3 regions of the Variovorax sp. CCNWLW225 genome follow, and region 3 is predicted to be linked to each of the others. Evidence: riboswitches for the same ligand, from Rfam matches in the RefSeq annotation. Region 3 holds a riboswitch; each other region holds the start of a gene.
The links. A riboswitch is a leader RNA that binds a small molecule or an ion and turns the genes downstream of it on or off. The one in region 3 is predicted to bind glycine.
Positions count from the first base shown of each region.

Region 1: it holds a riboswitch for glycine, as region 3 does, so the genes downstream of both, V9L20_RS20370 (D-amino acid dehydrogenase) here and V9L20_RS04245 (ABC transporter substrate-binding protein) in region 3, are expected to answer to the same signal.
Region 2: it holds a riboswitch for glycine, as region 3 does, so the genes downstream of both, gcvT (glycine cleavage system aminomethyltransferase GcvT) here and V9L20_RS04245 (ABC transporter substrate-binding protein) in region 3, are expected to answer to the same signal.

Region 1 covers NZ_JBBCBV010000014.1:44,873-55,402, forward strand. Annotated here, with positions in the region: gene V9L20_RS20345 (rhamnosyltransferase WsaF family glycosyltransferase) at 1-325, opposite strand, end outside; gene rfbC (dTDP-4-dehydrorhamnose 3,5-epimerase) at 423-974, opposite strand; gene rfbA (glucose-1-phosphate thymidylyltransferase RfbA) at 971-1,879, opposite strand; gene rfbD (dTDP-4-dehydrorhamnose reductase) at 1,926-2,816, opposite strand; gene rfbB (dTDP-glucose 4,6-dehydratase) at 2,813-3,895, opposite strand; glycine riboswitch at 3,989-4,088, shown strand; glycine riboswitch at 4,123-4,228, shown strand; gene V9L20_RS20370 (D-amino acid dehydrogenase) at 4,320-5,621, shown strand; gene V9L20_RS20375 (FIST signal transduction protein) at 5,639-6,919, opposite strand; gene V9L20_RS20380 (PhaM family polyhydroxyalkanoate granule multifunctional regulatory protein) at 6,965-7,651, opposite strand; gene V9L20_RS20385 (aminotransferase-like domain-containing protein) at 7,749-9,164, opposite strand; gene V9L20_RS20390 (LysE family translocator) at 9,268-9,867, shown strand; gene V9L20_RS20395 (DMT family transporter) at 9,864-10,530, shown strand, end outside.
Region 2 covers NZ_JBBCBV010000003.1:242,540-253,069, forward strand. Annotated here, with positions in the region: gene gcvP (aminomethyl-transferring glycine dehydrogenase) at 1-2,728, opposite strand, end outside; gene gcvH (glycine cleavage system protein GcvH) at 2,779-3,150, opposite strand; gene gcvT (glycine cleavage system aminomethyltransferase GcvT) at 3,201-4,376, opposite strand; glycine riboswitch at 4,422-4,533, opposite strand; glycine riboswitch at 4,546-4,636, opposite strand; gene V9L20_RS08870 (hypothetical protein) at 4,659-5,222, opposite strand; gene V9L20_RS08875 (TRAP transporter large permease) at 5,371-6,648, opposite strand; gene V9L20_RS08880 (TRAP transporter small permease) at 6,645-7,139, opposite strand; gene V9L20_RS08885 (TRAP transporter substrate-binding protein) at 7,227-8,198, opposite strand; gene denD (D-erythronate dehydrogenase) at 8,271-9,287, opposite strand; gene V9L20_RS08895 (LysR family transcriptional regulator) at 9,388-10,293, shown strand; gene V9L20_RS08900 (putative hydro-lyase) at 10,385-10,530, shown strand, end outside.
Region 3 covers NZ_JBBCBV010000001.1:875,152-885,681, reverse strand. Annotated here, with positions in the region: gene V9L20_RS04295 (Atu4866 domain-containing protein) at 1-261, opposite strand, end outside; gene V9L20_RS04290 (alpha/beta fold hydrolase) at 450-1,451, shown strand; gene V9L20_RS04285 (hypothetical protein) at 1,802-2,050, opposite strand; gene V9L20_RS04280 (TRAP transporter large permease) at 2,249-3,550, opposite strand; gene V9L20_RS04275 (TRAP transporter small permease) at 3,547-4,050, opposite strand; gene dctP (TRAP transporter substrate-binding protein DctP) at 4,061-5,053, opposite strand; gene V9L20_RS04265 (type II 3-dehydroquinate dehydratase) at 5,096-5,554, opposite strand; gene V9L20_RS04260 (IclR family transcriptional regulator) at 5,622-6,416, shown strand; gene V9L20_RS04255 (NADPH-dependent FMN reductase) at 6,449-7,039, opposite strand; gene V9L20_RS04250 (hypothetical protein) at 7,148-7,933, shown strand; glycine riboswitch at 8,098-8,227, shown strand; gene V9L20_RS04245 (ABC transporter substrate-binding protein) at 8,421-10,004, shown strand; gene V9L20_RS04240 (ABC transporter permease) at 10,029-10,530, shown strand, end outside.

The DNA of each region.
Region 1 (10,530 bases), on a different contig from region 3:
CCCCACCGAACAGGCTTCCATCCCCAATGCTGTCGGTCACCAAGCTCACTCTCGGGATCGACGCTTTAGGGATGACGTAGGTCTCCAACGGCTGGAAGGCAAAGAACCTCGCGCGAACAATCTCGCTCGCGGGCGTGGGTTGTCCGCCCGCAATAGCAGCAACATCAACCGGAGTGGTATCGACTGCGATGTTGTCGGGGGCTAATTCATTGAAAATCGGACGCCCCGCAATTGCATCACCCAACTTGGCCCGAATGAGTCGCGCAGCAGCAGCTGTGCCGTGCTCTTTCCAAAATGCCAGGAATCGCCTCCCTCGCTCATTCATCGATATTTCCTTGCACTTTTATCAGTGACACTGTCGCTTGTTATGTACTTTGGTCTTCTTGGAATCACTACAACTCGGCCCGCGGCCAAGCGGTTCGTTAACTATCGAATAGGGCCGCATCGCGAAAGGCCAAACCTTGTTGATCTTTTGCGGAGAGCAAAGGAGCCATGCCGGAGTCCGGCCATTGGATATCGATGTCCGAATCGTTCCAGACGATGCTTCGCTCATGCGCTGGCGCGTAGTAGTCCGTGGTTTTGTACAAAAACTCTGCCGTTTCGCTCAACACCAAAAAACCATGTGCGAATCCTGCTGGGACCCATAGCTGCTTGTGGTTGTCCTCACTGAGCTCCACCCCCACCCATTTCCCGAACGTCGGCGATGACTTGCGGATGTCCACCGCCACATCGAACACCGCGCCTCGAACCACACGCACCAGTTTTCCTTGCGGCTGCTGAATCTGGTAATGCAGCCCTCGCAGCACACCCTTCGCCGAGCGCGAATGGTTGTCCTGCACAAACTCGACATGCCGCCCGACCGCTTGGTCGAACGCCTTGCCGTTGAAGCTCTCGTAGAAGAAGCCGCGCGCATCGCCAAAAACCTTCGGCTCGATGATCAGCACCTCGGGTATTGCAGTTGGGGTTGCCTTCATGAGCGCACCTCCTCGGCCAACAGGTGGTTCAGATATTTGCCGTAACCATTCTTCTGCAATGGCGCTGCGAGCCTCGCCAACTGCTCCCGGTCGATAAACCCGTTGCGCCAGGCAATTTCTTCGGGGCAGGCGATCTTCAGCCCCTGCCGGTGCTCCAGCGTGGCAATGAACTGCCCTGCTTCCAGCAGGCTCTCGTGCGTGCCGGTGTCCAGCCACGCATACCCGCGCTGCATGATCTGCACGTTGAGTTGATCGAGGTCCAAGTAGGCCTGGTTGACGGCGGTAATTTCCAGCTCGCCGCGCGCGCTGGGCTTCACGGCCTTGGCGATATCGATGACCTGGTTGTCGTAGAAATAAAGGCCCGTCACGGCGTAGCTACTCTTGGGCTTGGCCGGTTTTTCTTCGATGCTGCTGGCCTTGCCTTGTGCATCAAAGGCCACAACGCCGTAGCGCTCTGGGTCGTGCACGTGATAGGCGAACACCGTGGCGCCCGCCGATTTCGCATCGGCATCGGCCAGCAGGTGCGCAAAGTCGTGGCCGTAAAAGATGTTGTCGCCCAGCACCAGCGCGCTCGGCGAATTGCCGACGAACTTGTCGCCGATGATGAAGGCCTGCGCGAGCCCGTCGGGACTGGGCTGCACCGCGTACTGCAAGTTGATGCCCCATTGGCTGCCGTCGCCCAGCAGCTGCTGGAAGCGCGGGGTGTCCTGCGGCGTGCTGATGATCAGGATGTCGCGCATGCCGCCGAGCATCAGCGTGCTGAGCGGGTAATAGATCATCGGCTTGTCATACACCGGCAACAGCTGTTTGCTGAGCGCGAGCGTGGCGGGATGCAGCCGGGTGCCCGAGCCGCCGGCCAGAATGATGCCCTTGCGTTGCGTGGTCTTCGTGGTCTTCGTGGTCATCGTTGTATTTCTTTCTTGCTTTCTCTGCTTACTAGGCAACGCGCGTTTAAAGGGTCTCGCGCAGCATGCGGGCGACGCCTTGTTGCCAGTGCGGCAGCACCAGGCCAAAGGTGGATTGCAGCTTGCGCGTATCGAGGCGCGAATTGGCCGGCCGCGTAGCGGGCGTGGGGAAGGCACTCGTGGGTACGGCTTCGACCTGTTCGGGGCCGGCCTTGAGCTCTACGCCGGCTTGGCGCGCCTGCTCAAGCACAAAGCGTGCATAGCCGCACCAGGTGGTCTCGCCGCCGGCGACCGCGTGATACAGGCCGGCTTTGGAAGGGTCTTGCAAGGTGGCACGAATCGCATGCGCCGTGATATCGGCCAGCAGTTCGGCACCTGTCGGGGCGCCAAATTGGTCGTCGATGACGGTCAGCTTTTCGCGTTCCTTGGCAAGCCGCAACATGGTCTTGGCGAAGTTGCCGCCGCGCGCGGCAAACACCCAGCTGGTGCGAAAGATCAGGTGCTTGGCGCAGTGCTTGGCCACCAACTGTTCGCCTTCGAGCTTGGTGCGGCCATACACACTGAGTGGGCCGGTGGCATCGTCTTCTTGCCAAGGCTTGCTGCCGCTGCCATCGAACACGTAGTCGGTGGAGTAATGCACCATGAGTGCACCGATCTGCCCGGCGGCTTCGGCCACCACGCCGGGCGAAGTGGCGTTGAGCTTGCGCGCGAAGTCGGGCTCGCTCTCGGCTTTGTCCACGGCCGTGTGGGCCGCGGCATTGACGATCACGTCAGGCCGCACCTTGAGCACAGTCTCGGCCAACTGGTCGGGACGGCTGAAGTCGGCGTTGAAGTCGGTGCTGTCGAAATCGAGCGCCACCAGTTCGCCCAGCGGCGCGAGGCTGCGCTGCAACTCCCAGCCGACCTGTCCGCCCTTGCCCAGCAGCAGCAGCTTCATGCGGTGGCCTTGGCCGCGGGTGCGGCGTCGTATTGCTTCTCGACCCATGCGCGGTACGCGCCGCTTTGCACGTTGCGCACCCATTCGGCGTTCGCGAGGTACCACTCGACGGTCTTGCGGATGCCGGTGTCGAAGGTTTCGGCGGGCTTCCAGCCCAGCTCACGCTCCAGCTTGCGTGCATCGATCGCGTAGCGCCGGTCGTGGCCGGGGCGATCGGTAACGTAGCTGATCTGTTCCTTGTACGGTTTGCCATCGGCGCGCGGGCGCAGTTCGTCGAGCAGCGCGCACACGGTGTTCACGATCTCGATGTTGGGCTTCTCGTTCCAGCCACCGACGTTGTACGTCTCGCCGAGCTTGCCGGCCTCGAGCACGCGGCGAATGGCGCTGCAGTGGTCCTTCACATAGAGCCAGTCGCGCACCTGCATGCCGTCGCCGTACACCGGCAAGGGCTTGCCAGCCAGGGCGTTGACGATCATCAGGGGGATGAGCTTCTCGGGGAAGTGGAACGGCCCGTAGTTGTTGGAGCAGTTGGTGGTGACCACCGGCAGGCCGTAGGTGTGGTGCCAGGCGCGCACGAGATGGTCGCTGGCGGCCTTGCTGGCTGAGTAGGGGCTGTTGGGCTCGTACTTGTTCTCTTCGGTAAAGGCGGGATCGGTCTTGGAAAGTGAGCCGTAGACCTCGTCAGTCGACACGTGAAGGAAGCGGAAGGCAGACTTTTGCTCAGCCGGCAGTGCGCTCCAGTAGCCGCGCACCGACTCGAGCAGGCGAAAGGTGCCGAGCACGTTGGTTTGCACGAAGTCTTCGGGGCCATGGATAGAGCGATCCACGTGCGATTCCGCGGCAAAATTCACGATAGCGCGTGGCTTGTGCTCAGCCAACAGGCGATCGACCAAAGCGCTGTCGCCGATGTCGCCCTGCACGAAGATGTGGTTCGGGTTGCCGTTGAGCGAGCCGAGCGTCTCGAGGTTGCCCGCATAGGTCAGCTTGTCGAGATTCACGATGGACTCGTCGCTCTGCGCCAGCCAGTCGAGTACGAAGTTGGCGCCAATGAAGCCCGCGCCGCCGGTTACCAGGATCATGAGTCTCCCCGAAGTTTCGAATCAATGACAATTATCCCATTGGTCGAATTGTCAAAAATCCATGGTCGGCTCTTCGCGGTCCCAACCTACAATGGCGTTAATGCAGGAGAGCGAGTAGTTCTTTTTACTACTCCACCGAAGGCGCAAACTCCCATAAACGCTCAGGTTGGCCGAACGGAACTGTTGGAATTCTTTCAAACAGTTTCGGGGCATGTACTGCATCAACTGACACGCCGTCTGGAGAGCCATCACCTCGCGTGATGCACCGAAGGAGCAAACCCGCTGCGGGCGCAATGGGTGAATCTCTCAGGTACCGAGGACAGGGGGAGCGGCAACTTGGACGGCGGTCGTCCGGTTGCTTGCTATTTATTCAATAGCAAACCCCGCCCGCGGTTCAAGCGCTTCAACCTCAAAGGTATTTGAAATGCGCGTGATCGTTCTAGGCGCCGGCTTGCTCGGTGTTACCTCGGCTTACTATCTCCAGCAACTCGGCCATGAAGTGACCGTCATCGACCGGCAGGCCACCCCCGCCGCCGAGACCAGTTTTGCCAACGGCGGGCAAATCTCCGTCAGCCATGCCGAACCCTGGGCCAATCCGAGCGCACCGCTCAAGGTGCTGCAATGGCTGGGCAAGGAAGACGCACCGCTGCTCTTTCGCATTCGCGCGGACATGCGCCAATGGCTCTGGGGCTTGCAATTCCTGCGCGAATGCACCCCTGCCCGTACGAAGCACAACATCGAGCAGATCGTGCGCCTGGGCACCTACAGCCGCGAAGTGCTGCAGCAGTTGCGGCGCGACACGGGCATCGCCTACGACCAGCGCACCCAAGGCATCCTGCACTTCTATACGACGCAGAAAGAGTTCGACAGCGCCCTTGCGCCCGCCGAACAGATGCGCGCGCTCGGATGTGAACGGCAAGTCATCTCCGCGGACGAGGCAGTGAAGATCGAGCCCGCCCTTGCGCACATCCGTCCGCAATTGGCCGGTGCCACCTACACGGCAGAAGACGAGTCCGGCGATGCAAACCTCTTCGCCCGCGAAATGGCACGCCTCGCGGCAGCGGCGGGCGTGAAGTTCCTCATGAGCCACACGGTGACTGCGCTGCGCGAAGCGGGCGGCAGCATCGACCACGTGGAAGCTACCGACAACGAAGGTCGCTTCCAACGCATTCGCGGCGACGCCTTCGTGCTTGCAATGGGCTCATTGAGTCCGCTGTATGCCGCGCCGCTGGGCATTCGCCTGCCGATCTATCCAGCCAAAGGCTATTCGGTCACGCTGCCAGTCAAAGACGCGACGAAGGCGCACCAGGTTTCGCTGACCGACGACGAGTTCAAGCTCGTGTTTTCGCGGTACACGTCGGCCTCCGGCGACCGCCTGCGTATTGCCGGCACGGCCGAGCTCAATGGCTATGACCGCGACTTGAACCGCGTGCGCTGCGAAGCGATCGTGCGGCGCGTTGAACAGCTCTTCCCCGGCGCTGGCGACACCACACAGGCGCAGTTCTGGACAGGCCTGCGCCCCGCGACGCCGAGCAATGTGCCGTTGATTGGCAAGACGAAGCTGCCCAACCTGTACCTGAACACCGGGCACGGCACGCTTGGGTGGACGCATGCGTGCGGGTCGGGCAGGTCGGTGGCGCGGATTGTGAGCGGGCTTGCGCCTGAGGTCGATTTTGCGTTTGCCGGCATGCCTACGCCAGCAGCGCGCCTGCTCCAGCCGGCCTGATCTGGCCGTGGCGGTGGTTAATCGTTGCCGGTAAACACCGTCAACACCCCCGTATACCCATACAAGTGGTGCCGGGCAATCTCCCCCGCCGCAAAGAATCCGACCAGCGGCACGTCGCCGAGCGCGTGCCGCACGATCTGCAGCTCGGCGCCCGGTGCGCCGAAGTGCGGCCCGCCGCGTCCCGAGCAGCTCACGTACACGGCACCCGCAATGCGGCGCGCCGGGTGCGGCGCTGCTTCGGCCTCCCCGGCCGCCACGGCGCGCGCGGTGGCCAGGGTCTGTTCTTCGGGCTCCAGTTCTTCGCGGATTTCCGCGCAGATGCGCATCAGGTCGGCGCGTGCGGCCTGTGCATTGCGCCGGCAGAAGGTCAGGCGCATGCCGGCCTCGGCCACATCGGCAATGGCGATGCCGCGCCGCGTCGGATCCAGGCCGATGATGTGGCGCACCAGCACGTCGGCGCCCAGGTCGCCGGTGCGGCGGATGCCGTCGCTGCCCGCATCGGCCAGGCCCACCAGGGTGGCGCGCACGGCGTCGATGGCTTCCTGCGGGCGTTCGAGCGAGACCTGCAGGTCGGCCAGCAGCACGTCGAGTGCGGGCTCGCCATCGAGCTTGAGCAGCAGGTTGCCGTCGGCCTCGGTGATCTCGCGCTCACGCCCCCCGCCGGAGCGCAGCGGCTGGCAGCCTTGCGTGACGCGCGACACCAGCCGCACGCCCTCGCCGAACACCACGCCCGACAAGCCACCCGAGAACACGCCGCCCGCAGCGCCGTGGCCGCGGATGTTTCCGTTGCCGCCGACCGCAAACTGCAAGGCGCCCGCACGGCCTGACGAGAGGCCGCCGAACAGGTAGCCGGTGTCGGTGCGGCCCGCCATCTCGCCGATCAATTCGGTGAGATCGGGGGTGGCCGGGTCCGCATGCACCAGCGCCGTATGCGCCTCGAAACCGCTCATCTCCGAGTTGCCCAGTGGAGCCACGCCGGAGAACACACGATATTGGTCGCTCGGCAGCGCGCAGAGCATCAGGCTCAGGCCGGGCTCGTCGAAGTATTCGGCATTGTTGGCCGACACGCCGATGCCGACGGTGCCGGACCAGTCGGTCACCTCCGGAAGCTCGGCGCTCAGGTGGTCGAGGATGTCTTGCGCATCGGACGCGTAGTGGTCGGTGATGTAGAGCAGCCCGAGCGTCGGCGCCGACGCGTAGTCGGGCAGCGCCATCTGGGCGCGCAACTGGGCCAGCACAAGGCCGGCCGCCATGCGCCATTGCGGATGGGTGGCGTGACCGGAGGGAAACAACTTCATGATGCGTGCCAACCCGTTCTCTTCAAGATGTGTGTATGTATGACGTCAGCGCCGTCCGGTCGTTCGCTTTCGCGCGGCGGTCGGCGCCTTCTTTTTGGCGGCGGTTGCTGTCGCCTTCCTTGCGGCCGGCTTTGAAGCGGCGGGAGCGGCGGCCGGTGCCGGCACCTTGATCTGGGCCGCGTCGTGCAGGGCCGATGTGGCGATCTGCTGGAACTGCTCGGTCAGCGAACCCCACCATTGCATCGGATCGATCACGCCACCGTCGCCGCCCGATGCGGAAGCAGCCGAGGCCGGCTTGCTGCGGGCTTTTTTGGCGGGTGCCGGCGTTTCCTCCTCCGCCTCGACTTGTGGCTCAGGCTCCGCCGGCGGGGCAGCAACCGGCGCTGCCGGGGCCGCCTGCTTGGTGAACGCGCTCGCGATATCTTCCATCCGCACGTTCATGCCGCGCAAGGTCGAAAGTGTCATCTTTTGCACCTCGAGCGCCTGGATGGTGGCCTTGAGCGCATGGCCGTTCTGCTCGAGCCAATATTGCACGGTCTTGAGCTCCTGGATGCGCTTGTCGACCTCTTCCACGCTGAGCGTGGGCGCCACCCAGCTCGCAAGGCTCGGCAAACCGGGCCCGGCGCTCGTGGCAGCGCCCGATCCGGCGGCGGCACCGCCTGCGAGATTCTTCAGAAAGTCGAATCCGGGGACAAATTGACTGAAGTCAAAAGGCTGGCTGGCGTTGCTCATGCAGGGGTCTCCGGGTTGGGTTTTCTTGTGATGCCAGCTTACTCCAACGCACTGGCGATTTGGGCCCGCGGCCCTCGCGTTTACCTGCCCGGAGCTGTCACAGCTCCGCGCGAACCTTGCTGAACACTTTCCAGAATGCGGCGTCCTGCGAGGTCGCGAAGTTGATGCGCATCATCGTGCTCGGCGGCCTGCGTGCATGGAAGAGCGAACCCGGCGCAAGCAGGTAGCCCTGGTCGAGCATGCGCTGCGTGAGCGCGTCGGTGTCCACGCCCGTATCCACCCAACCGAACAGGCCCGCCGGCTCCGAGGCGAAGGTGCAGCCGTGCGCCATGGCCAGCTTCACCGCACGGCTGCGCGCACCGTCGAGCCGGATGCGTATGCGATCGGCATGCCGGCGCAGTTGCCCCTGGTCGATGCACCACGACAGCGCCCGCTCGAACAGCGTGGGCGTGGTCAGCGTGGCCAGCAGCTTGGTTTCGAGCAGCCGCTCCTTCAACTCGGGCGATGCGGCCAGAAAGCCGATGCGCCAGTTGGGCGCGAGGATCTTTGCGAACCCGCTCACGTAGATGGTGCGCTGCAGCCCGTCGAGCGCGCTGAGCCGCGTGGCGTGCTCGGGCGCGAGATGGCTGTAGGTGTCGTCCTCGACGATGTGAAAGTCATGCTCGTTGGCCAGCTTCAGCACGCGGTGCGCGCTGCCCGGGGTCAGGCTGTACCCGGTCGGGTTGTGCAGCACGCTCACGCTCACGAAGAGCTTGGGGCTGTGCAGCGCGCAGTACTGCGCCATCACTTCCAGGTCGGGCCCGTCGGCACGGCGCGGAACCGGCAAGATGCGCATGCCCAGCGCCTCGAGCCGCGCGAATTCGAGCGCCCACCCGGGCTCCTCCACCATGACCGGATCGCCCGCTCGCAGCAGCGTGCGGCTCACGATGTCCAGCGCGTGCGTGGCGCCCACGGTCGTCACGATCTGGTCGGGCGCGGCCGGCACGTTGATGCCCACGAGCTTGTTCGACAGGCTGCGGCGCAGCGCGGCATCGCCCGAAGGTTCGCCGTACTGCAGCGACAGCTCCTGCAGCGCGGCTGTATTGGTCATGCGGCGCACCGCGGTCGGCATGAAGGTCGACGACATCCAGTCCGGCGGAAACACGCCCATGCCCGGCTGCGGCTTGTCGCTTGGCCTGTGGAACATGCTGCGGATGAGCGAACTCGCGTCAGCCGGTACACGCGACGCCATCATCTGCGCGACCATGGGCGCCGCATTGGCCGGGCGCCCCTCCGGGGCTGGCGCCGCATCGCGCACATAGAAGCCGCGCTGCCGGCGCGCCTCGACCAGGCCCTGCGCCAGCAGTTGGTCGTAAGCCGCCACTACCGTATAGGGGCTCACGCCCTGCTGGCGCGCGCATTCGCGCACCGAGGGCAGGCGCGCGCCGGGCGGCAGCAGCCGGGTGCGGATGCGCTCTGCCAGCCGGTCGGCCAATTGCCCTGTGAGCGACTGGGTGGAGGTTCGTGTCAGCATCGGCCTTGCGCTTCTGTGTCGAGTGGCAGGCCAATACAGTTTTCGAATATGTTCGATCAACTGTATTGGAACTGTAATGGTCTCAAAGTTTAGAGTGTATGCAATGAACTGGCAAGAATTCACCGCGCTGCTGGTGCTGGCCACAGCGATGAGCTTCTCGCCCGGGCCCAACACCACGCTCTCCACCGCCCTGGCCGCAAACGGCGGCCTGCCGCGCGCCATGCGTTTTGTCGTGGCGGTTCCCGTGGGCTGGACGCTGCTGCTGGTGCTGTGCGCGGCGGGTATCGGCGCGCTGGTGGTGGCAGTGCCATCGCTGCGCCTGGCCATCAAGGCGCTCGGCGTGGGTTACCTGCTGTGGCTCGCCTACAAGCTGAGCGGCAGCGCCACGCTCGGCCGTGCGGATAGCGCCAGCCTCCACATCGGCTTCGGACAGGGCGTGATGCTGCAGTTCGTCAACATCAAGGCGTGGCTGCTCGCGCTCACGCTGGTGGCCGGCTGGATTGCGGGGCAGCCCAATGCGCTCGGGCGCTTCGCCATCGTCGCGCCGGTGATGCTGATCTACGCCTTCATCAGCAACTTCACTTATGCGCTGGTCGGCGCGCTGCTGCGCGAATGGCTCTCCAAAGGCAAGCGCCTGCTGTGGTTCAACCGCGCGATGGGGATGGTGCTGGTGCTCACGGCCTGGTGGATGCTGAGCGTATGAGCAGCAGGTTCAACGTCAAGGAAGAAACCCTGGGCATGTGGCTGGGCGTGATCGGCGTGGCGCTTTTCGCCGTCACCCTGCCGATGACGCGGCTGGCCACCGGCACGCAAGACGCGCCGCAGCTTTCGCCCTGGTTCGTCACGCTGGGCCGCGCCGCATTGGCCGGTGTTCTCTCGACGATCTTCCTGGTCGCCACGCGATCGCCTCGGCCCGCGCCGCACCAGTGGAAGCCGCTCGGCATGGCGGTGCTCGGCAATGTGATCGGCTATCCGCTGCTGCTGGGCTATGCCTTGCGCGTGGTCACGGCCAGCCATGCGGCCGTGGTCACCGCGCTGCTGCCGCTGGTGACCGCCGCGGTCGCCGCCCTGGTGCTGCACCAGCGCGCGCGGCTCGGCTTCTGGCTCTGCGCCGTTGCAGGCAGCGTGCTGGTCGTGCTGTTCTCGCTGCTGCGCGCAAGCCAGAACGGCCACGGCTTCGGTTTCGAATGGGCCGACCTGCTGCTGGTTGGCGCGGTGATTGCGGCCTCGTTCGGCTACATCTACGGCGCGCAGGTCACGCCGTCGCTCGGCGCGGAGCGCGTGATCTGCTGGGTGTGCGTGATGGCGCTGCCGGTCACCCTGCCGGCCACATTTGCCTTGTGGCCGCAGGAACCCATCGCCACCA
Region 2 (10,530 bases), on a different contig from region 3:
GGCTCGCGGCGGTGTGGGGCGCGTGCTTCAAAGGGTTGTCGTCCTTGGGCCAGACGCCTTCTTCGACGCGGCGGATCTCGCCGCGAATGGCGATCATCGCGTCGACGAAGCGGTCCAGCTCGGCCAGCGGCTCGCTCTCGGTGGGCTCGACCATCAGCGTGCCCGGCACCGGAAAGCTCAAGGTCGGCGCATGAAAGCCGTAGTCGATCAGGCGCTTGGCGACGTCTTCCGCGGTGACGCCGCTGGTGTCCTTGAGCGGGCGCAGGTCCAGGATGCACTCGTGCGCAACGTGGCCGTTGGGGCTTGCGTACAGCGTGGGGTAGTGGTCCTTCAGGCGCGCGCTGATGTAGTTGGCGCTCAAAATGGCGGTTTCGGTTGCGGCCTGCAGCCCCTTGGCGCCCATCATGCGGCAGTACATCCAGCTGATCGGCAGCACGGCTGCATTGCCCAGCGGCGCCGCGGAAACAGCACCGACGCCGTTCGATGCAATGCCGGCCGTCGCATGGCCCGGCAGGTACGGCACCAGGTCTTCGACCACGCACACCGGGCCCACGCCCGGCCCGCCGCCGCCATGCGGAATGCAGAAGGTCTTGTGCAGGTTCAGGTGGCTCACGTCGCCGCCGAATTCGCCCGGCGCGGCCACGCCGACCAGCGCATTCATGTTGGCGCCATCGACATACACGCGGCCGCCGTGCTCGTGCACCAGCTCACAGAGCTCTTTCACGCGGGTTTCGAACACGCCGTGCGTGCTGGGGTAGGTGATCATCACCGCGGCCAGCTTGTCGCTGTGCTTTTCGCAGGCGCGCTTCAGGTCGTCCATGTCGACGTTGCCCTGCGCGTCGCAGGCGGTCACCACCACCTGCAGGCCGACCATCTGGGCGCTTGCGGGGTTGGTGCCGTGCGCCGACGAGGGAATCAGGCAGATGTTGCGGTGGCCCTGGCCCTTGGCTTCGTGGAAGGACTTGATGGCCAAGAGGCCCGCGTACTCGCCCTGCGAACCCGCATTGGGCTGCAGGCTGATGCCCGCGTAGCCGGTGGCTTCGCAGAGCCACGCGCGCAGCTGCGCATCGAGCTGCGCATAGCCTTGCTGCTGCTCGGCGGGTGCGAAGGGGTGGATGTTCGCGAACTCGGGCCAGGTGATGGGGATCATCTCGCTGGTCGCGTTGAGCTTCATCGTGCAACTGCCCAGCGGAATCATGCTGCGGTCGAGCGCCAGGTCCTTGTCCGAGAGGCTGCGGATGTAGCGCAGCATCGCCGTCTCGCTCTTGTGCGTGTTGAACACCGGGTGCGTCAGAAAGGCGCTGGTGCGGCGCAGGTCTTCGGGCAGGCGCGGCGCAGTGTTGGCCAGGTCGTCGAAACGCGGCATCGGCGTGCCCGCGGGCACGAACAGGGCCCAGAGCGCTTCGATGTCGGCGCGCGTCGTGGTTTCGTCGAGCGAAATGCCCAGGTGCTGCTGCAGCCGCTGGCGCAGGTTGACGCCGGCCGCGGTGGCGCGCTCGATGATCTTCGGCGTGTCTTCGCCTGTGCGGATGGTCAGCGAATCGAAGGCCGTGCCGTTGACCGGCTCGCGGCCCATTTGCGCCAGGCCCTGCGCAAGGATGGCGGTGAGCGCCGCCACGCGCTGCGCGATGCGGGTAAGTCCGTCGGGCCCGTGGTACACGGCGTACATGCTGGCCACAACGGCCGGCAGCACCTGCGCGGTGCAGATGTTCGAAGTGGCCTTCTCACGGCGAATGTGCTGCTCGCGCGTTTGCAGCGCGAGGCGGTAGGCGGGTTGGCCGTGCGTGTCGACGCTCACGCCGACCAGGCGGCCCGGCAGCGAGCGTTTGAACTCGTCGCGGCAGGCCAGGTAGGCGGCGTGCGGGCCGCCGTTGCACAGCGGCATGCCGAAGCGCTGCGTGGTGCCGCAGACGATGTCGGCGTCCCATTCGCCCGGCGGCGCGAGCAGGGTGAGCGCGAGCAGGTCGGCCGCCACGCAGAAGGCGGCGTCGCACTGGTGCGCATGGCCTGCGAGCGGGCGCAGGTCGTGCACGTGGCCGGTGGTGGCGGGGTACTGCGCGAGCACGCCGAAGAATTCGCAGCTCGCCATCAGGTGCGGCAGCGTCTCGGAAACGGTGCTCACCTTCACCTCGATGCCCAGCGGCGCGGCGCGCGTCTTGATGACCTCGATGGTCTGTGGGTGGCAGTCGCCCGACACCAGGAACACGTTGCTCTTGCTCTTCACGCTGCGCTTGGCGAGCGTCATCGCCTCGGCGGCGGCCGTGGCTTCGTCGAGCATCGATGCGTTGGCAATGGCCATGCCCGTCAGGTCGCACACCATGGTCTGGAAGTTGAGCAGGGCTTCCATGCGGCCCTGCGAGATTTCGGCCTGGTAGGGCGTGTAGGCGGTGTACCAGGCGGGGTTTTCGAGCACGTTGCGCAAGATCACACCCGGTGTGTGCGTGCCGTAGTAGCCCTGGCCGATGAAGCTCTTGAACACCTTGTTCTTCGCAGCGATGGCCCTAAGCTCGGCCAGCGCGTCCGCCTCCGTCACGGGAGCGGGCAGCCGCATCGGCCTGGCGCGGCGAATGGCCGCAGGCACGATGCCGTCGATGAGCTCCGCCCGCGTTTCCGAGCCGATTACCGGCAGCATGCGCGCCTCGTCCGCTGCATCGATGCCGATGTGGCGGGCGAGAAATTCTTCGGCGTTCTCTAGTTGTTGCAGGGAAGGCTGGGCGGGAATCGGCATGGCGGTAAAGGCTCGGGGAATGAGGAAGGGCGGCTGAAGAACCCGGCGGATCAGGATTCGGCGGCGAACTTGTCGTAGCTGGCGGCGTCGAGCATCGCGTCGAGTTGCGACGGCTCGCTGAGCTTGACCTTGAAGAACCAGCCGGCGGCCAGCGGGTCGGTGTTGGCGAGCGAGGGATCGGCGCGCAGGGCTTCGTTCACTTCGGTGATCTCGCCCGACACGGGCATGAACACATCGGCCGCGGCCTTGACCGATTCGACGACACCGGCCACTTCACCCTGCGCAAAGGTCTTGCCCACTTCGGGCAGATCGACAAAGACCACGTCGCCCAGCGCATCCTGCGCGTGCACGGTAATGCCGACAGTGGCTGCGTCGCCTTCGGCCGAGACCCATTCGTGGTCCTTGGTGTACTTGATGCTCATGGTGAAAAACTCCTCGTGGAAAAAATGATCTGGTTCAGGAAGCGCAGAGCCTAGCCGCGGTAATAGCGGGCCGGCACAAAGGGCAGGGTCGAGACTTCCATCGGCACCGGCTTGCCGCGCACGATGGCCTGCACGCGCGTGCCGGGTTCCGAAAACGCGGTGGCCACGTAGCCCATGGCAACCGGGCGGTCGGCCGTCGGGCCGAGCAGGCCGCTGGTCACAATGCCGATGTCCCGGCCTTCGAAAGATTGCAGGAGCGTGCCGTCGCGTACCGGAACGCGTTCCAGCGCCACAAGGCCGACGCGCTTGCGCTTCAGGGTGTCGTGGTCGGTGCGGCCCGCGGCGCCGGCCGTAGCGGCGGCCAGTTGCGCCAGCACCTTGGCCGCACCCGGAAAGCCGCCTTCGCGCGCGCCGCCCGTGCGGCGCACCTTCTGGATCGCCCAGTTGAGCGAGGCCTCGACTGGCGTGGTGGTGGTGTCGATGTCGTTGCCGTACAGGCAGAGCCCGGCTTCGAGCCGTAGCGAATTGCGCGCGCCCAGGCCGATGGGCTTGACCTCGGGCTGCGCCAGCAGCAGGCGGGCGAGGGCGTCGGCATCCTTGCCGGCGACCGAAATCTCGAAGCCGTCTTCGCCCGTGTAGCCGCTGCGCGTGGCAAAGGCCGGAATGCCGCCGATCTTCACCGCGCCGCCGGTCATGAACACAAAGCGCTCGATGCCGGGCGACAAGCGGGCCAGCACCGTGGCGGCCTGCGGGCCTTGCAGCGCGAGCAGTGCATGGTCGGGCATAGGCTGCACGTCGCAGCGTGCGCCGATCTTCTGCTGGATATGCGCGAGGTCGGCCACCTTGCAGGCGCCGTTCACGATCACGAAGATCGAGCCGTGCCCCTCGTTGAAGAACATCAGGTCGTCGAGGATGCCGCCTTCGTCGTTCAGCAGCAGCCCATAGCGCTGCTTGCCGGGGGCGAGGTCGATTACGTCGACCGGCATCAGGGTTTCGAATGCGGCGGCGGCATCGGGCCCCACCAGGCGCAGCTGGCCCATGTGGGAAATGTCGAACAGGCCGGCCGCGTCGCGCGTGTGCTTGTGCTCGGCCATCAGGCCGGCGGGGTACTGCACCGGCATGGAATAGCCGGCAAAAGGCACCATGCGGGCGCCCAGTTCCACATGCAGGTCGTGCAGGGGCGTCTTGAGCAATGGGGCGTCGGATGATGAAGCGGAAGCGGCCACGGGGCACTCCAAAGGGGCAGTCGAATTCCATGGCGCGAGCCATGGGCCACCCCTGCTGTCCGCTTTACCTGAGAGATTCGCCCCACGATCGGGGTTTGCTCCTTCGGTGGGCCGCCGCATCGGCAAGATGCAGGGGCCTCTCTCCAGCAAGGAAACGCCGGCATGCGCCAGCGCCTTGTCAGTCCTTTTGCCTGAGCGTTCGGGAAACCCCTGCGCCTTCGGCGGCCTCGCGTGGCGAGGCTCTCTCCTGACCCTTCGAAGTGTAGTGGATCGCGGAAGGCCTCAGTGCACGGTTTCCGAAGCGGGCGGCAGCAACCTTTCGATACGCTCGCGCAGCGATTCGGCCCGCTCGGCGCCTGCGGCTTTCTCGACTTCATTGAGCATCAGCGCGGCAATCGTCAGCATGGCGTCGCGGTCGCGGGCTTCGCGCAGCGCATCGCGCATCTGCAGCGCAAACTTGGGATCGCGCCGCACGAACATGCGCTCGCAGATGTCGAACAGGAACATGCGCGTGGTGGCCAGGGAACGTTTGCCGTCGAAGTTGTCGGTCGAGGTCTCTACACGGATGGGCTCCGCCGCAGGAGCCGGAATCGGCGTGTGTGTCGGGCCCGCCGTAACTGGTGCGGCGGTTTTCGGCGCTGCGCCCTGCGCGTCGTGCAGGTACCCGCGGTTCATCAGAGCCCGCAGCGTCTGTTCGGCTTCGTCGCGGCTTGCAAACAGCGGGCTGAAGTCGGTCAGCGAACGCCGGCCGTCGGCCATCAGCAGCAATGCGCGCTCGCGCTGGCTCAGCGTGCGCTGCCCGCCTTGGAGTTCGTCGCGTGCCTTGTCGGTCTTGGTGGGAAACATGGCGCCACAGCTTTCGGAATCGAAGGCTGCAGCATCGTTGCGGCTGGTGACATCTTTGTGAAACGTTTGCCTTACAGGGGCATTTGCCGCATAAAAAAAGGCAGCCCGCGAAGGCTGCCCGTTTTCTCTCTGGTTTTTGCGTCGCCTGCTACTTGGCGTACACCAGGTCGCGCAGCGCGAGCGATATCCACGGCACGTAGGTAATCACCATCAGGCAGGCCAGGATCACCAGCACGAAGGGAATGAGGTACTTCACGATCCGGTCGAGCGATATGCGCGCTACCGTGCACGCCGCAAACAGGTTCACGCCGAAGGGCGGGGTGATCATGCCGAGCGCGAGGTTCACCACCATGATGAGCCCGAAATGAACCGGGTCGATGCCGAAGTGCACCGCCACCGGCGCCAGGATGGGCGCGAGCACGATGATGGCCGCACTGGTCTCGATGAACATGCCGATGATGAACAGCGCCGCGTTCACGCCCAAGAGGAACATGGCCGGCGACTTCAGCACTTCCTGCAGCCAATGGCCAATGGCGTCGGGCACGCCCGCGCGCGTGATCAGGAAGGCGAACAGGCCCGCGTTGGCGATGATGAACATGATCACCGCCGACGACAGCACCGACTTCCGCAGGATGAGGTACAGGTCCTTGAGCTTGATCTCCCGGTAGATCACCATGCCGACCACCAGCGCATAGAACACCGCCACCGCCGAAGCCTCGGTGGGGGTAAAGATGCCGCCGTAGATGCCGCCCAGGATGATCACTGGCATCAGCAGTGCCCAGCCGGCCTGCCAGGTCGCCTTGCCGAAGGACATGCGGCCGTCGCCGTCGTTCTTGCCCCAGCCCTTCCACTTGCAATACACCCAGACGAACAGCATCAGCGCCAGGCTGATGAGAATGCCGGGGCCGAAGCCCGCAATGAACAGCTCGCCGATGGACACCTCGGCGCTCACGCCGTACAGAATCATCGGAATGGAAGGCGGAATGATCACGCCCAGCTCGGCGCTGGTGGCCTGAAGCGCCGCCGCGTACGCGGTGGGGTAGCCGTGCTTGATGAGCGCCGGAATCAGGATGGCGCCGATGGCAAAGGTGGTGGCCACCGAAGAGCCCGACACCGCCGCGAAGATCATGCAGGTGAGCACGCAGGTCATCGGCAGGCCGCCCTGCACACCGCCCACAATGCTCTTGGCAAATTCGACCAGCCGGCGCGAGATGCCGCCGGTTTCCATCAGGTTGCCAGCCAGGATGAAGAAGGGAATGGCCGCCAGCGGAAACTTGTTGATCGAATTGAACATCTCCTTTACGGAGATGAGCATGTTCACGTTGGCCACCTGGATACCCAGGATCGATGCGAGCCCGATGGACACCGCCACTGAAACCGACAGTGCAAAACACAGCACCATCGTTGCAACCATCACGGGGGTCATTGCGCGGTCTCCAGTTCGAGCCGCTTGGGATCGAGAAAATTACCAACGATGCCGAACAGGCAAAAAACGGAGCCGACCGGCAGCGCCAGGTACGACCACATCATCGACACGCTTTCGAGCCCGGCCATCGACTGCACGCGGCCGCGCATCGCGTAGTCCCAGCCCCACCACAGAATGACCAGCATCAGCGCCAGCGCTGCGATGCTGACCACGAAATCGAGCACACGCTTGATGCGCGGCGGACTCCAGCGGTAGAGCACATCCACGCTCACCATCGCACCCTGGCGAAAGGCCATTGGAATGCCGAGGAACACCATCCAGATCAGGCTCATGCGGATCAGGATCTCGCTCCATTCGGCGGGTTGCTCGAGCACGAAGCGCGTGACGATCTGGAACACGCCCAACCCCGAGGCGATGACCAGCATCACGCAGGCGGCAATCATCGAGAAGCCGGTGGTCCACCGCTCGATGCCGAGAAATTTTTCTTTCATCTGCAGTCGTGATGTTGAAAACAAAAAAGCCCGCCAGATGGAACTGAGCGGGCGCCCGATGCTATCTAAAAGATAGCATCATGAAAATCACTTGAAGTCGCGGATCTTGTCGAGGTTGGCCTTGCCGAAGTCCTTTTCGAACTGGGCATTCACCGGCGCCAGCGCGGCGACGAACTTGGTCTTGTCGACGTTGTCGATCACGGTCATGCCCTTGGCGCGCAGGTCGGCCACGCCCTTGGCATCGTCTTCGTCCACGCGCGCGCGGTTGGCCTTGGTGCCTTCTTTCGCGGCCTCGAGGAAGGCCTGCTTGTCGGCCGCGCTCAGCTTGTCGAACGTCGCCTTGTTCATCAGGAAGATGCACGGCGAGTAGACGTGGCCCGTGAGCGAAAGGTGCTTTTGCACTTGGTCGAACTTGGCCGCGATGATGACCGACAGCGGGTTTTCCTGGCCGTCGACCGTACCCTGCTGCAAGGCGGTGAACACTTCGGGGAAAGCCATGGGCGTGGTGACGATGCCGAAGGTCTTGTAGGCCGCAATGTGCACCGGGTTTTCCATGGTGCGCATCTTCAGCCCCTTGAGGTCTTCCGGCGCCTTCACGTCGCGCTTGCTGTTGGTCATGTGGCGGAAGCCGTTCTCGGCCCAGGCCAGCGCCTTGAAACCCTTGGCGTCGAACTTGGTCAGCAGGTCCTGGCCGATGGGGCCGTCGAGCACGGCGCGCGCATGGGCCTTGTCGCGGAACAGGAACGGCACGTCGAGGATCTTGGTCTCCGGCACGAAGTTGGGCACCGGCCCGGTGGAGGAGAGCGCCAGTTCCTGGGTGCCCAGCTGCACGGCCTCGATCGACTCGCGCTCGCCGCCCAATGAGCCGTTGTAGAAGGTCTGGACCTTGTAGCGGCCCCCGGTGCGCTTTTCGACTTCCTTGGCAAAGACGTCGATCGCCACGCCCTGGTGCGAGTTCTGCGCGGTCGAAATGCTGATCTTCATGGTGGTCTGCGCGAAGGCGGCGCATGCCATGCCCATGCCCAGAACCAGGCCGGCGGCCAGTCGGGTCAATTTCATTGTGTTGTCTCCAGAGAAAAGAAGTCGCGAAGAAAAGGCGGGAGCCAAGAGAAGTCCGCGGGCAGCCGCCGACTATGCCGTAACAGGGAGCTTCACCGCGTCGGGATTTTCACGGACGTAGTCACGAATAACTACTTCGAAATCGGCGTCCGCCGAAAGCCCCAGGCGTTTGGCGCGGGCGGTTTCGATGCGTCCGGGCCAGGTTTTCACGATGCGCTGGATGGCCGGATCGGGTGTGCGGTCGAGCAGGGCGGTGGCGGCCTTGCCGGCCACGCGTTCGAGCGCGGCCGCCATTTCACCCACCGTGGTGGAAAGCGAAGGCAGGTTCAGTGCGGTGCGCGGGCCCCAGTCGGCGTCGCTTGCCTCCGCCGCCCGGATGATGCCTTCGACGGTGCGGGCCGGCGACGCGATGGCCACGGGTGTTTCGTCAGGCACCGGGCAGGCGGCGCGAATGCCCGCGAGCGGCTCGCGGATCATGCCGCTGAAAAAGCCCGATGCCGCGCCGTTGGGCTTGCCGGGGCGCACGCTCACGGTCATCAGGCGCACGCTGCGCCCGCGGATGAAGCCCTTGCGCGTGTAGTCGGCCACCAGCTGCTCGCCGATGAATTTCTGGATGCCGTAGCTGGTCTGCGGCGTGGGCAGCGTGTGGTCTTCGATCACCGGCGGCAGCGGCTGCTCTGGCGAATCGCCGAACACCGCGAGCGAGCTGGCAAACACCACCAGCGGCCGGGTGCCGACGGCACGCGCTTTCTCGAGCAGCGCGTTCGTGGCGGCAAAGTTGCTGCGCATGCCCAGGTCGAAATCGGCCTCGCATTCGCCGCTGACCGCGGCGGCCAGGTGAAAGATGGCATCCGCTTCGCGCCAGAGCGCCGTGTCGGGCGAGGCCAGTTGCTCGTTCAGGTCGCCAAGCGCGGCGGCAACGCGCGGGTCGGCCGCAAGGTCGGCTGGTGGCGCGACCCGGTCGACCAGGGTGATGCGGGAAATGTCGCGCGCCGGGCCGCCGGCAAGCGATAGCCGCCCCTGCTTCAGCAGCGTGCGGGCAAGGCGTGCGCCAACGAAGCCGGCACCGCCGGTAATGACGATCTGCATGGTTGTCTTGTCTCCTTCGTAATGAGCATAGCGCAGCGGAGCCCCTGCTCAGGCGACACTCGCCGCTCGCACAAACAAGAAACCGGACGATCGGAAAACGATGAACCTGCGATTCGTTGAAGCCTTTCACTGGGCCGTGGCGCTCAAGAGCGTGACCCGTGCGGCCGAGAAGTTGCACCTTACGCAATCGGCGCTTTCCAGCCGCATTGCGGCGCTCGAGCGCGAGCTGGGCGTGCTGCTGCTCGACCGGCGCGACAAGCAGTTCCGCCTCACGGTGGCGGGGCAGCGCTTTCACGCCTTCGCGCAGAAGCTGCTCGAGATGCAGATGCACATCAAGGCCGAGATGGGCTCGGGCGCCGTGCGAGAGGCCGTGCTGCGCGTCGGCGCCATCGAATCGGTGGTGCACAGCTGGCTCACCGGCTGGCTCAAGCACATGCAGGCGACGCATCCCGACTTCGAGCTGGAGCTCACCGTGGAAACCACGCCGGTGCTGGTCGACCAGCTGCAGCGCGGCAAGCAGGATCTGGTGTTTGCCGCACTGCCCGCCGCCGGCGACGGCGTGCGCACCCGCGCCGTGCCGCCGATGCCTATGTGCTTCGTCGGCCACCGCGAGCTGCACCTGAAGCGGCGCTACCGCCTGCCCGACCTGCTGTCGCTCGACCTGCTGACCTTTCAGCGCGGATCGCAGCCGCACGTCGCGCTGCTCGAGCTGTTCCGCGATGCCGGCAGCCCGCCGCCGCGCGTGCATGCGATCTCTTCGATCTCGGCGATGGCGCAGCTGGTGGAAGCGGGCTTTGGCGTGGCCACGCTGCCGCGCGCGGTGGTCGAGCCGCTGGCGCGGCGCCTGCCGCTGCGCGTGCTGCCCTGCGACGACACGCTGGAGCCGTTGCCCATCTACGCGAGCTACCGCGACGACCCGTCCTCCCCACTGCCGGAGGCCGCACTCGGCTCCGCTGTGGTGCACGCGTCGCACCGCATGGGGTCATCGAAAAAATCGATGGGCTGAGCGAGAAAATTTGCGTTGGCGTTCGTGAGCGCGGATTCCCACAATCCGTCGCATCACACCACAGCGATGCATCGGGCATCGAGAACGCCAAATGTCGAACCGTCAATCCTTCGTAGAACAACCCGGCGCGGCGAGCAGTGCGCTGGCCGTGCGTCAGGCCTGCCGCAGCGGCTCGCTGGCCGCCCACACCAGCGGCCTCGCCAGTGCCCATGTGCAGGGCAACCTGGTCATCCTGCC
Region 3 (10,530 bases):
GATGTGATCGCCGCGCAGCGTGTAGCGGCCCTGGTAGGCGCTGCGGCGGTTGCCGCGCGCCTCGTCGTAGCGGCCGCCCGGCAGCAGTTCATGGCGGATGTAGCCGTCCTTGGTGACCCACATGCCGACATAGCGGTTCTGATCGGTCGGCGCGCGGGCCGGTTCGGTTTGCGAATGCGATGGCGCCGAAGCCATCGCCAGGGAGAGCGAGAGTGCGGCCAGGGTGCTGCCGCCGCGGTGCGTGGTGGTGCCGGTGGACATGGTGTGCGCCTTTCTTTCGATGGTGTGGATCGATCGGCCGGTTTGGCTTTTCGTGCCAGTCCATTGTGAAAAGAGCACCCCTGCGAGCGTTATCCGCTTCGTGTCGATTTTTTGCCCAATTCTGCGGAAGTCTGCGGAAGAATAGAGCGCCCCGAGGCTCACCCTTGAAAACCTCCAGACGCCGAACCATGCACATCGCTTTGGGAGTCGCCGCATTCGCAGCGTTGCTCGTGCTGGCGGGCATCGTCTACGAGCGCCTGGGCCAGTACCGGGCCGCACGGGACTTTCCTCCGCCCGGAACAATGGTCGACATCGGCGGCCGGAAGATCCAGCTGGATTGCCGGGGCTCGGGCTCTCCCACGGTCGTGTTCGAGGCGGGGCTGAGCGTCGAAGGTTCGCTGAGCTGGACCGACGTGCAGCCGAAGATCGCCGCCCACACGCGCGCCTGCGCGTACAGCCGCGCGGGCCTGATGTGGAGCGATTTCTCGAGCGCCCCCCACAGCGCCAGGCAGGTGGCGCAAGACCTTCATGCGGCGTTGACCAAAGCCGGCGAGCGCGGTCCCTTCGTGCTGGTCGGCCAGTCCATCGGAGCGCTTTACGCGATGGGTTTCACGAGGCACTTCGGCCCGGAGGTCGCGGGACTTGTCTTCGTCGATCCCTCGCATCCGGAGCAGGTCGAGCGCGTGGCGGGCTTCATGACCGAATCGCGTTCCATGTTGTCCCGGGTCGGCGTGGCGCTGGCCTGGACCGGTCTGCTGCGCGCGGCGGCCCCGGTGCTTCTGCCTCGGCCGCCGCACCGGACTGCACGCGATGCAGAGGCCATATGGGCTTACGCGCCCAAGTCATTGACTACGCAGCTCGCGGAGAGCGATTCGACCGACAGTACGCTTGCCGAGACCCGGGACTTTCAGGATCTGGGTAACCGCCCGCTGGTGGTGCTCACGGCAATGGCTCCCTACACCGCGGCCGAACTCCGGGGAATGAAGATCACGCCGGAGCAAGGAAGGCAGGTCCAGGCCATCTGGAAGCAGCTGCATGAAGAGCAGGCGACCTGGTCATCCCGAAGCACCCACCGGGTGCTGCCGAACTCAGGGCACAACATCCAGCTCGAAGATCCGGATGCCGTGGTCGATGCGGTGCTGTCGGTGGTGCGTGCGGTGCGCGCGGGCGGAACTGCCGAGGCCCCGTAACGACCGCGCTGCAGCGGACCGATTCACGACGATGTTGTTACTCCCCGTCGCGCTCCAGGGTGAATAGAGTTGCCTTGCGGCGCCGCCCGAAGTGCGCCTCAAGGACTGGCGATGACCCGCAAGAGAAGCGAAGACCTCATGAGCTGCGCACAGCAAGCTCCCGGCCGAGTTGCAATGGCGCTCGAAATCCATGAAAGCATTGCGGCATGCAATGAACACCTTGCGCGGGGCAACGACGTCCATGCGCTCACGGCGGCGCTGATGTTGCCTTGCTACCTGGCCGAGTTCAGGAACCTGGTGTTGGGGCTGACCGAGGTGGAGGAGAACGAACTCAGGTCCGTTCTCGCAAGCTATTCCTTGGCTTCCTCGATGGAGTCGTCCCACTCGGCGCCCAGCGCAACCCGAATGTGCGATGCCACGGCCGAGAGGCGTGCATCGGACACGGCCACAGGCGGCGCGTCGTCCAGGTGATTGGCAATGACTTGAAGCTCGGCAGCCGCCTGCGGCGAGTATTTCAGTACCGAAGCCAGGCATGTGGTCAACGCGAATATGCGGCTTTCCGCGGCTTCCAGGCGCCGGGTGACTGCGTCGAGGTCCATTTTTTCTTCTCTGCCTCGCGCAGAGGCCGTAATGGGAAACCTCTACGTTACGTCCTGCCGGTGGCCAAATATGTCGGCGAACATCCGGAGCGTGTGTCGGGCATCCCCCTGCCGGCGTCCCAGGATTGGTGCGCTCATCAATAGTGCGAGCCGATCTTCTCTGCGGCCCGTTCAGCCCGTTCAGCCCGTTCAGCCCGATCAGCCCGTATATCCCGCCAACCTCGGCAGCAGCAGCACCATGTCCGGCCACACCGTCACCAGTGCCAGCGCGCCCAGCATCACCATGAGAAAGGGAAAGGTCTCACGGATCAGCACCATCAGGGACACATTCGCGATCTTGGCCATCATGAACAGCAGCAGGCCGTAGGGCGGTGTCACCAGCCCGATCATGATGTTCAGCACCGCCATCACGCCGAAGTGCACGGGGTCGATGCCTAGCGCGGTGGCGGTCGGCAGCAGCACGGGCAGCATGATCAGGATGATGGTCGAGCCCTCGAGGAAAGCGCCCAGCACCAGCAGCAGAACATTCACCAGCAGCAGGAATCCGAGCGGTGACAGCTCGAGTCCCTTCATTGCAGTGCTGAGCGTCGCTGGAATGTTCTCTGACGTGATGACGTAGTTGAACACCATCGCGCCGGCGATGAGCATGCCGATGGAAATGCTCATTCGCGCACTGGAGAGCAGCGACTGGTACAGGTCGGCCCAGCGCATGCTGCGATAAAGCCCCACCGAAATGAGCAGCGCGTACGCGGCCGCAATGCCCGCCGCCTCGGTGGGCGTGGTCACGCCGCTGTACAGGCAGCCCAGCAGGATGACCGGCAACATGAGGGCCGGCAGCGCCTCGCGCGTGATGCGGGGCATTTCGCGCAGCGGCACCCTCGGCTCGACCGGAAAGCGGCGCCGGCGCGCCAGCACGTAGATGAGGCCCATCTGCACCACGCCCAGCAGCAGGCCCGGCAGCACGCCGGCAATGAACAGGTAGCCGATCGAAGTTCCCGACACCAGCGCATACAGCACCAGGGGAATGGAAGGCGGCAGGATCGGCCCGATCACGGACGACACGGCGCTCAACGCCGCGGCAAAGCCCGGCGTGTACTTGCCGTCCTTGGTCATCATCTCCTGCATCAGCTTGCCCGAGCCGGCCGCGTCGGCCAGCGCCGAGCCCGACATGGTGGCGAACACGATGCTCTGCAGCACGTTCACCTGCGCCAGGCCCCCCGGAAAGCGCCCCACGATGGCGTTGCAGAAGCGCAGCAGCCGGTCCAGGATGCTGCCCGAGCTCATGATGGTGGCCGCAAGGATGAACAGAGGAATGGCCAGCATCAGAAAGCTGGAGTAGGTGCCGTTGAGCAACTGCTCCGCCGCGGCGCCCATGTCCATGCCCTTGAGGTACAGGTAGAGCACGGAGCCGCCGATCATCGCGTGGCCGATGGGCACGCCAAGAAGACTGAGCGCCACGATGACGTAGAGCGCCAGCGAAAAAGGACTGGTGAAATTCACAATGCGGATGAGGAAGAAGAGGGTGGTTCGTCCGTCAGCGGCGCGGGCCCGCGAACGAGTTGGCGCAGGCTCCGGGCAATCACGGCCACGACGAAGACCAGGTAGATGGCATACATCACATCCATGCGAATGCCCAGGTACGAGCTCTTCTCGACCTTCATGAAGCTCACGTAGGCGTACGAGGCCGGCAGCGACATGCCGAACAGCACGATCACGCCCAGCGCCGCAATGGCGCCGACCGCTCGGCGCATGCGCGGGCCGGCATTCGCGGCGATGAAGTCCATGCGGATCTCGTCGGAATCCTTCAGCACGAAGGCCGCGCCCCAGAGCACCAGCCACAGCCACGCCGCCAGCGAAACCTCCGAGGTCCAGCCCACCGGCCAGTTGAACAGGTAGCGCAATGCGATCTGCACGATGAACGCGACGAAGATCACTCCCAGGAACAGCGCGGCAACCGCTTCGGCGAAGCGGTGCAGCAACGACAGCACACGGTCGAACATGGCTTTGGAGTTACTTCATGGCGTTGATCTTGTCGAGCATGCCGGGCGGCCAGTTCTTCGCATCGTCCGAGGCCAGGTAGGCCTTCTGCGCGTGGTCGCGGAAGGCGTTGATGTTGGGCACATACACCTCCAGGCCCAGCTTGCGGAAGCTCTCGGCCAGCTCGGCCTCGCGCTTCTGGTGCTCGGCCGTGCTCCAGGCAATCGCCTTGTCCGCGGCAGCCTGAAAGCTGCGCTGCTTTGCGGGCGGCATGGCCTGCCAGGTCTTCATGTTCACCGTAAGCAGGTCGAAGGCCACCAGGTGCGAGGTCAACACGATCTGCGACATCACCTCATTGAACTTCATGTTCTGAACATTGGGCAGCGGGTTGTCCTGCCCGTCGATGGCGCCCGTCTGCAGGCCGGTGTAGGTTTCCGCATAGGCCATGGGAGTGGGGTTGGCGCCGAGCGAGCGCCCCAGCATCTGCCAGGTGTCGCCGGGCGGCATGCGCAGCTTCACGCCGGCCAGGTCGGCGGGCGTGCTGATGCGCTTCTTCGTCTTCAGGCCCACATGGCGCGTGCCGAAGAACGTCGGCCCGAGGATCTTCACCTTCACCTGGTCTTCCACCATCTTCTTCATCTGCGCACCCAGGTCGCTCGCGAAGAACTTGCTCAGGTGATCGGGGTCGCGGAACAGGTAGGCCGAGGTCAGCAGCGACCAGACCGGTACCTGCTTGGAAATATCCTGCGGCGCGATGTTGCCCATCTCCAGGTTGTCGCGCTGCAGGGCGACGAGTTCCGTGCCCTGGCGGAACAGCGTGGAGTTCAGGAACAGCTCGACCTTGTAGTCGGCCTCAATGTCCTTGGCGAACATCTTCATCATGTCGGCGCGGATGTCCTTGTCCGAAAACACCGCGGCAAACCGCAGCGTGGGCGGTGTGGTCTGGGCCCGGGCGGGCAGCACGGCGCCTGCGGCCAGCGCGGCTCCAGTGCCCAGCAGCGTACGGCGATCGATGGAAAAGGTCATGGTGTCTGTCTCCTGTTGTGTTGTGATGATGAACGCTGAAACTCAGGCTGCCGGCGCAGATGCGGCCGCGAGCCGCTGCGCCAGCGCCCGGATCGCCAGCTCGTAGCCGAACGGGCCAAAGCCGCAGATCACGCCCGTGGCGGCCAGCGAAACCAGCGAATGCTGATAGAGCGCGTCGCGGCGGTGAATGTTGGTGATGTGCACTTCGGCGATGGGCTGATCCAGCGTCTTGAGCGCGTCGAGCAGCGGAATCGATCGGAACGACAGCCCCGCGGGGTTGATGACGACGGCCGCGGCGCGCTCGCGCGCTTCTTGCACCCAGTCCACCATCACGCCTTCGTGGTTGGTCTGGCGAAACTCGCAGTCCAGGCCCAGCTCACCGGTGACGCCGCGGCACAACTGCTCCACCTGGGCCAGCGTGGTGCTGCCATACAGGTGCGGCTCGCGCACCCCCAGCAGGTTGAGATTGGGGCCGTTAAGGATGTAGACGATGGAACTCATGCGGCCGATTCTTCGGCGCGGCCACGAAAGACTTTCCAAACTGGAAACTGCTTTCATAATGCAGGATATGAGCATCTCACTCGACCGCGGCCTCTCCATGGTGGAGCACCTTGCGCGCCATCCGCAGGGGCTGCCGCTCACGCTGCTCGCCTCCGAGCTCGACATTCCGCTTGGCGCCTGCCACCGCTTGCTGGCCGACCTGCAGCGCTGCGGCTACGTTCGCCAGACGCGCAAGCAGGGCGACTACGTGCTGACGACCAAGGTGGTGTCGCTGGGGTTGGGCTTCCTGAGCGGCGCCGGCATCGTGAACATCGCCGAGCCGCTGCTGGAGCGGCTGGCGCAAGCATCGGGCGAACTGGTGCGCCTTTCGATCGTGGATGAAGACCGCCTCACGTGGGTCGCCAAGTCGCAGGGCACGCGCCAAGCGGGGCTGCGCTACGACCCCGACATGGGCATGGATGCGCGCCTCTCGTGCACGTCTTCCGGCCACGCGTGGCTGATGACGCTGAGCGACGAGCGCGCACTGGAGCTGGTCTCGCGCCAAGGCTTCGGCACGCCGGCGGAATACGGTCCGAAGGCGCCGACCACCATCCGCGCGCTGCTGGGCTTTCTGCATGCGGCGCGGGTGCGCGGCTACGCGATGATCGACGAGGTCTTCGCGCCCGGCATGGCCGCCATGGCGGCGCCGGTTTTCCGCCGCAACGAAGTGATCGGCGTCATCAGCATTGCCGGGCCGCGCACGCGCCTTGGCAGCGAGCGCATGCATGAGCTGGCGCCCGCGCTGCTGGCCGCAACGGCCGAGCTCGGGCCGATCAGCAACGCGTCGAGCCTGTTCGGCCGCCCTTCGCTGGGCAAGGGCTGAGCGGCGCGACCCGGCTTGCCAGACCCGGCTTCTCAGTAAGGCGGCGCCTTGCGCGCCCGCTGCTCGCGCGCGGCGTCGGTCCACCACGCGAGGTCGTCGGCAAAGCGGCCGAATGAGCGCTGGAGAGATTCGCCCGCACTGCCCGTGGGCTTGCCGTCCGCGTCGAGCGTTTGCGAGATCGGCCCGACGGCGAGCGTGCTCGAGACGACGACCATGCCCATCTCCGACAGGATCGAATGCCACACGGTGCCCGAGCGCACGCCTGAAAACCGGCCGGCCGAATAGCTGGCAACGGCAGCAGGCCGCCAGAACCATTCTTCTAGGAAGTGGTCGGTGAGGTTCTTCAGGCCGGGCTGCGGGCCCCAGTTGTATTCGCCCGTCACGAAGACGAAGGCGTCCGCGCCGCGGATCTTCTGCGCCAGCGCTTCCATGGGGGCGGGCGCGGTGCCCTTGGGGTACTCCTTGTACATGCGGTCGAGCATGGGCAGGCCCACCGCCTGCGCGTCGATCAGTTCGGCCTCGGCACCTCGCGCGCCGAGGCCCGCCACCAGGTAGTCGGCCAGGCGAATGCCCATGCGGTCCGACCTGTAGGAACCGTAGAACACCAGGATCTTGTCAGCCATTCGTCGCTCCGTTGTCGAGGCCGGGCGGCCACGGGCGAAGGCTACAACATTGGCAGGTCGGCGCATTTGGTAGCAGCATCTTTCGAATCCTCTGGCTACCATTCCGGCATGAACAAGCCGCCTGCTTTTTGCACTGCCGCCATGGTGCTTGCCGCATCGGCCGGCCATGTGTTCGCCGCTCCCTCGGCGCAGGTGCTCGATGCGGTCAAGAAGCCGCAGTCGGTCGATCCGGACTGGCGCGCCCGCCTGTGCGCATTGCTGCCGCAGCCTTGCGACCCGCATGCGCTGGGCTTGTACCGGCTGCGCGGCGCCGCGGCAAACAGCTTTGCAGTGCTCTCGGCCGAGCCGCTGGCCATGGCGCGCATCAGGCGCGACAAGGACGCGAAGACCTGGCAGCTCGAGCGCCTGCACGACTTCAGCGCCTATGTGGCCGGCATGAAGAAAGACGCCGCAGCCGGCATGTCCGACACGCGCCTTTCGCTTGCACCGGCACTCTATCCGCTGGCCGAAGGGCAATGGGCCATGGCCGTGCTGCAGACCGTGTCCGAGATGTATTCGGGCGGCGGCGCCTCGTTCAGCAAGGCCGACTTCGTGCCGCTGGACGACACCCGGGCCGTGCACGAGGGCATTCCTTTTTCTTGCTCGAAGATGATCCGCGCCTGCTTCAGCGAAAAGGAATACAAGAGTTCGAAGCATTGCCACGACGAGAGCAACGGCAGCCTTCGCATTGCCTACGAAGAACCCGGCAAGCCGGGCGGACCCTACAGCTGGCAATACACGTGGCTGCAGAGCGAGTGGCCCGCGAACACACCCGCCAGCGGCACCACCACCACGCGTCTTCACTTCACCGCCAAGACCACCGAAAGGGTGAGCTTCTGCGGCGGACCGCAGTAGCTTCGGTGCGCGTTTCCATCCGCGTGCGCCCCTGTGCGCACGCGCCCGAGTGGCACGCATTCTGCTTAGAAGAAACCATCCAGGAGAAATGCCGGCTCGGTGCTTCGAGTTAGTGCATTACCGAAGGCGACAGCCCGTAACGCTCAGGTCCCCAGACTGGATGAATGACTAACGCTGGAGAGCGCTGCCCGGCGTCCTGAACAAAAGGACTCCGAGGGCGGCCGCCGAAGGGGCAAGCCATGCGCGATGAGCGTGCATGGTGAATCTCTCAGGCCAAAGGACAGCAGGGGCATCTCGCGCAGTGCGCGGGGTGGCCTTGCGCGCTTCCGGAGCCTTCTTCTTCATGACCTTTGCCAGAGCGCACCGCGCATCGTTCCCTTCTTCATCGGGTGTGCCGAGGCCTGCGCACGCACGCAGGCGCCTGCCCGAATCGCCCCCCCGTTTTTCGCTGACTTTCCTCACGATTTTTTCAACCGGAGAACCGAAGATGCTGTCGAAACGAAACCTGAAAGCCGTTGTCGTGGGCGCCATGCTCGCTATTGGCGTTGCAAGCGCGTTCGCACAAGAGGCGGGCAAGGTGCTGCGGGTGGTGCCCCAGTCCGATCTGAAGATTCTCGATCCGATCTGGACCACCGCGTTCATTACGCGCAACCATGGCTATGCCGTGTACGACACGCTGTTCGGTGTGGACGAGCAGGGCAAGGTCAAGCCGCAGATGGTCGACAAGTACACCACCAGCGCCGACGGCAAGACCTGGACGTTCACGCTGCGCAAGGGCCTGGAATTTCATGACGGCAAGCCGGTGACCTCGGAAGACGTGCTGGCGTCGCTCAAGCGATGGGGCCAGCGCGACGGGCTGGGGCAGAAGATGTATGCGGCGCTCGACAAGGCCGAGGCCGTCGACGCCAACTCGTTCAAGCTGGTTTTCAAGGACACCTTCGGCATGGTGCTGGACGCGCTGAGCAAGCCCTCGTCGAACCCGCCTTTCATCATGCCGGCACGTGTGGCCGCCACGCCGCCCGACAAGCAGATCGACGATGCCACGGGCTCCGGGCCCTACATCTTCAAGAAGGACGAGTACCGCCCCGGCGAGAAGATCGTGTACCTGAAGAACACTAAATACGTGCCCCGCGCCGAAGCGCCCTCGGGCACGGCGGGCGGCAAGAACGTGTACGTGGACCGCATGGAATGGGTCATCCTGAAAGATGCGCAAACGCAGGCCAACGCGCTTGCCAACGGCGAGGTCGACATGATCGAGTGGCTGCCGCCCGAGCAGTACACGGCGCTGAAGGGCAACACGTCCATCACGGTCGACAACCCGATTCCGAAGGGCTCGTTCGCGCTGCACCTGAACCACGTCATTCCGCCCTTCGACAACCCGAAGATCGCGCAGGCCGCCATCATGGCCATCAACCAGGAGGCGCTCATGCGCGCCCAGATGGTGCATAAGGAGCTCTACAACAGCTGCGCATCGGTGTACCCGTGCGGCACGATCTTCGCCAGCGACAAGACCGGCTACTTCACCGGCAAGCCGCAGTTCGAGAAAGCCAAGGCCCTGCTGAAGGATGCCGGCTACGACGGCAAGCCCGTGGTGCTGATGTACCCGGCCGACTTTGCACTGCTCAACAAGTTTCCGCCCGTGATGGCGCAGCTGCTGAAGCAGGCCGGCTTCAATGTCGACATGCAGTCGATGGACTGGCCCACGCTGGTGACGCGCCGCGCCAAGAAAGACCCGGTCGACAAGGGCGGCTGGAATCTCTTCATCACCGGCTGGGGCATTGCCGACAACATGAACCCGATGTTCTATGCGCCGCTCACGGGCAACGGCGAGAAGGGCTGGTTCGGGTGGGCCACCGACGAGAAGCTGGAGCAGCTGAAATCCGACTTCCTCGCGACGGCCGACGAATCCCGGCGCAAGGAGCTGGCCACGGCCATCCAGCAGCGCGTGTACGACACCGGCATCTACGCGCCCATCGGCGAATACAAGCCGCTCACCGCCTACCGCAAGGCTGCGGTGAGCGGCGTGGTGCGCTCGCCCGTTGCCGTGTTCTGGAACATCAAGAAGAACTGACGGGCGCTCTTTTCTGGAAACCCCATGCTGATCTTCCTTGCGCGCCGAATCCTGTCGACCGTGCCGGTGCTCGTCATCGTTGCGCTGATCGTGTTTCTCATGCTCCGGCTGGCGCCCGGCGATCCGGCTGCCGCCATTGTGGGCGACAGCGGCACCAGCGAGAACATCGCCAAGGTGCGCGAGCAACTGGGGTTGAACGAATCGCTCCCCGTGCAGTTCGTGCGCTGGAGCGGCCGCTTGCTGCAAGGCAACCTGGGCGAGTCCTACTTCATGAAGAAAACGGTGGTGGAGCTCATCGGCCAGCGCATCGAGCCGACGGTGTCTCTCGCGGCGGTGACGCTGGTGGTCACCATCCTCGTCGCGGTGCCGCTCGGGGTTGTTGCGGCCTGGCGGCACGGCGGCTGGCTGGACCGCATGCTGATGGGCTTTTCGGTCATGGGCTTTTCCATACCGGCGTTCGTGATCGGCTATGTGCTCATCTGGATCTTTGCGCTGCACCTGCAGTGGCTGCCGGTGCAGGGCTACC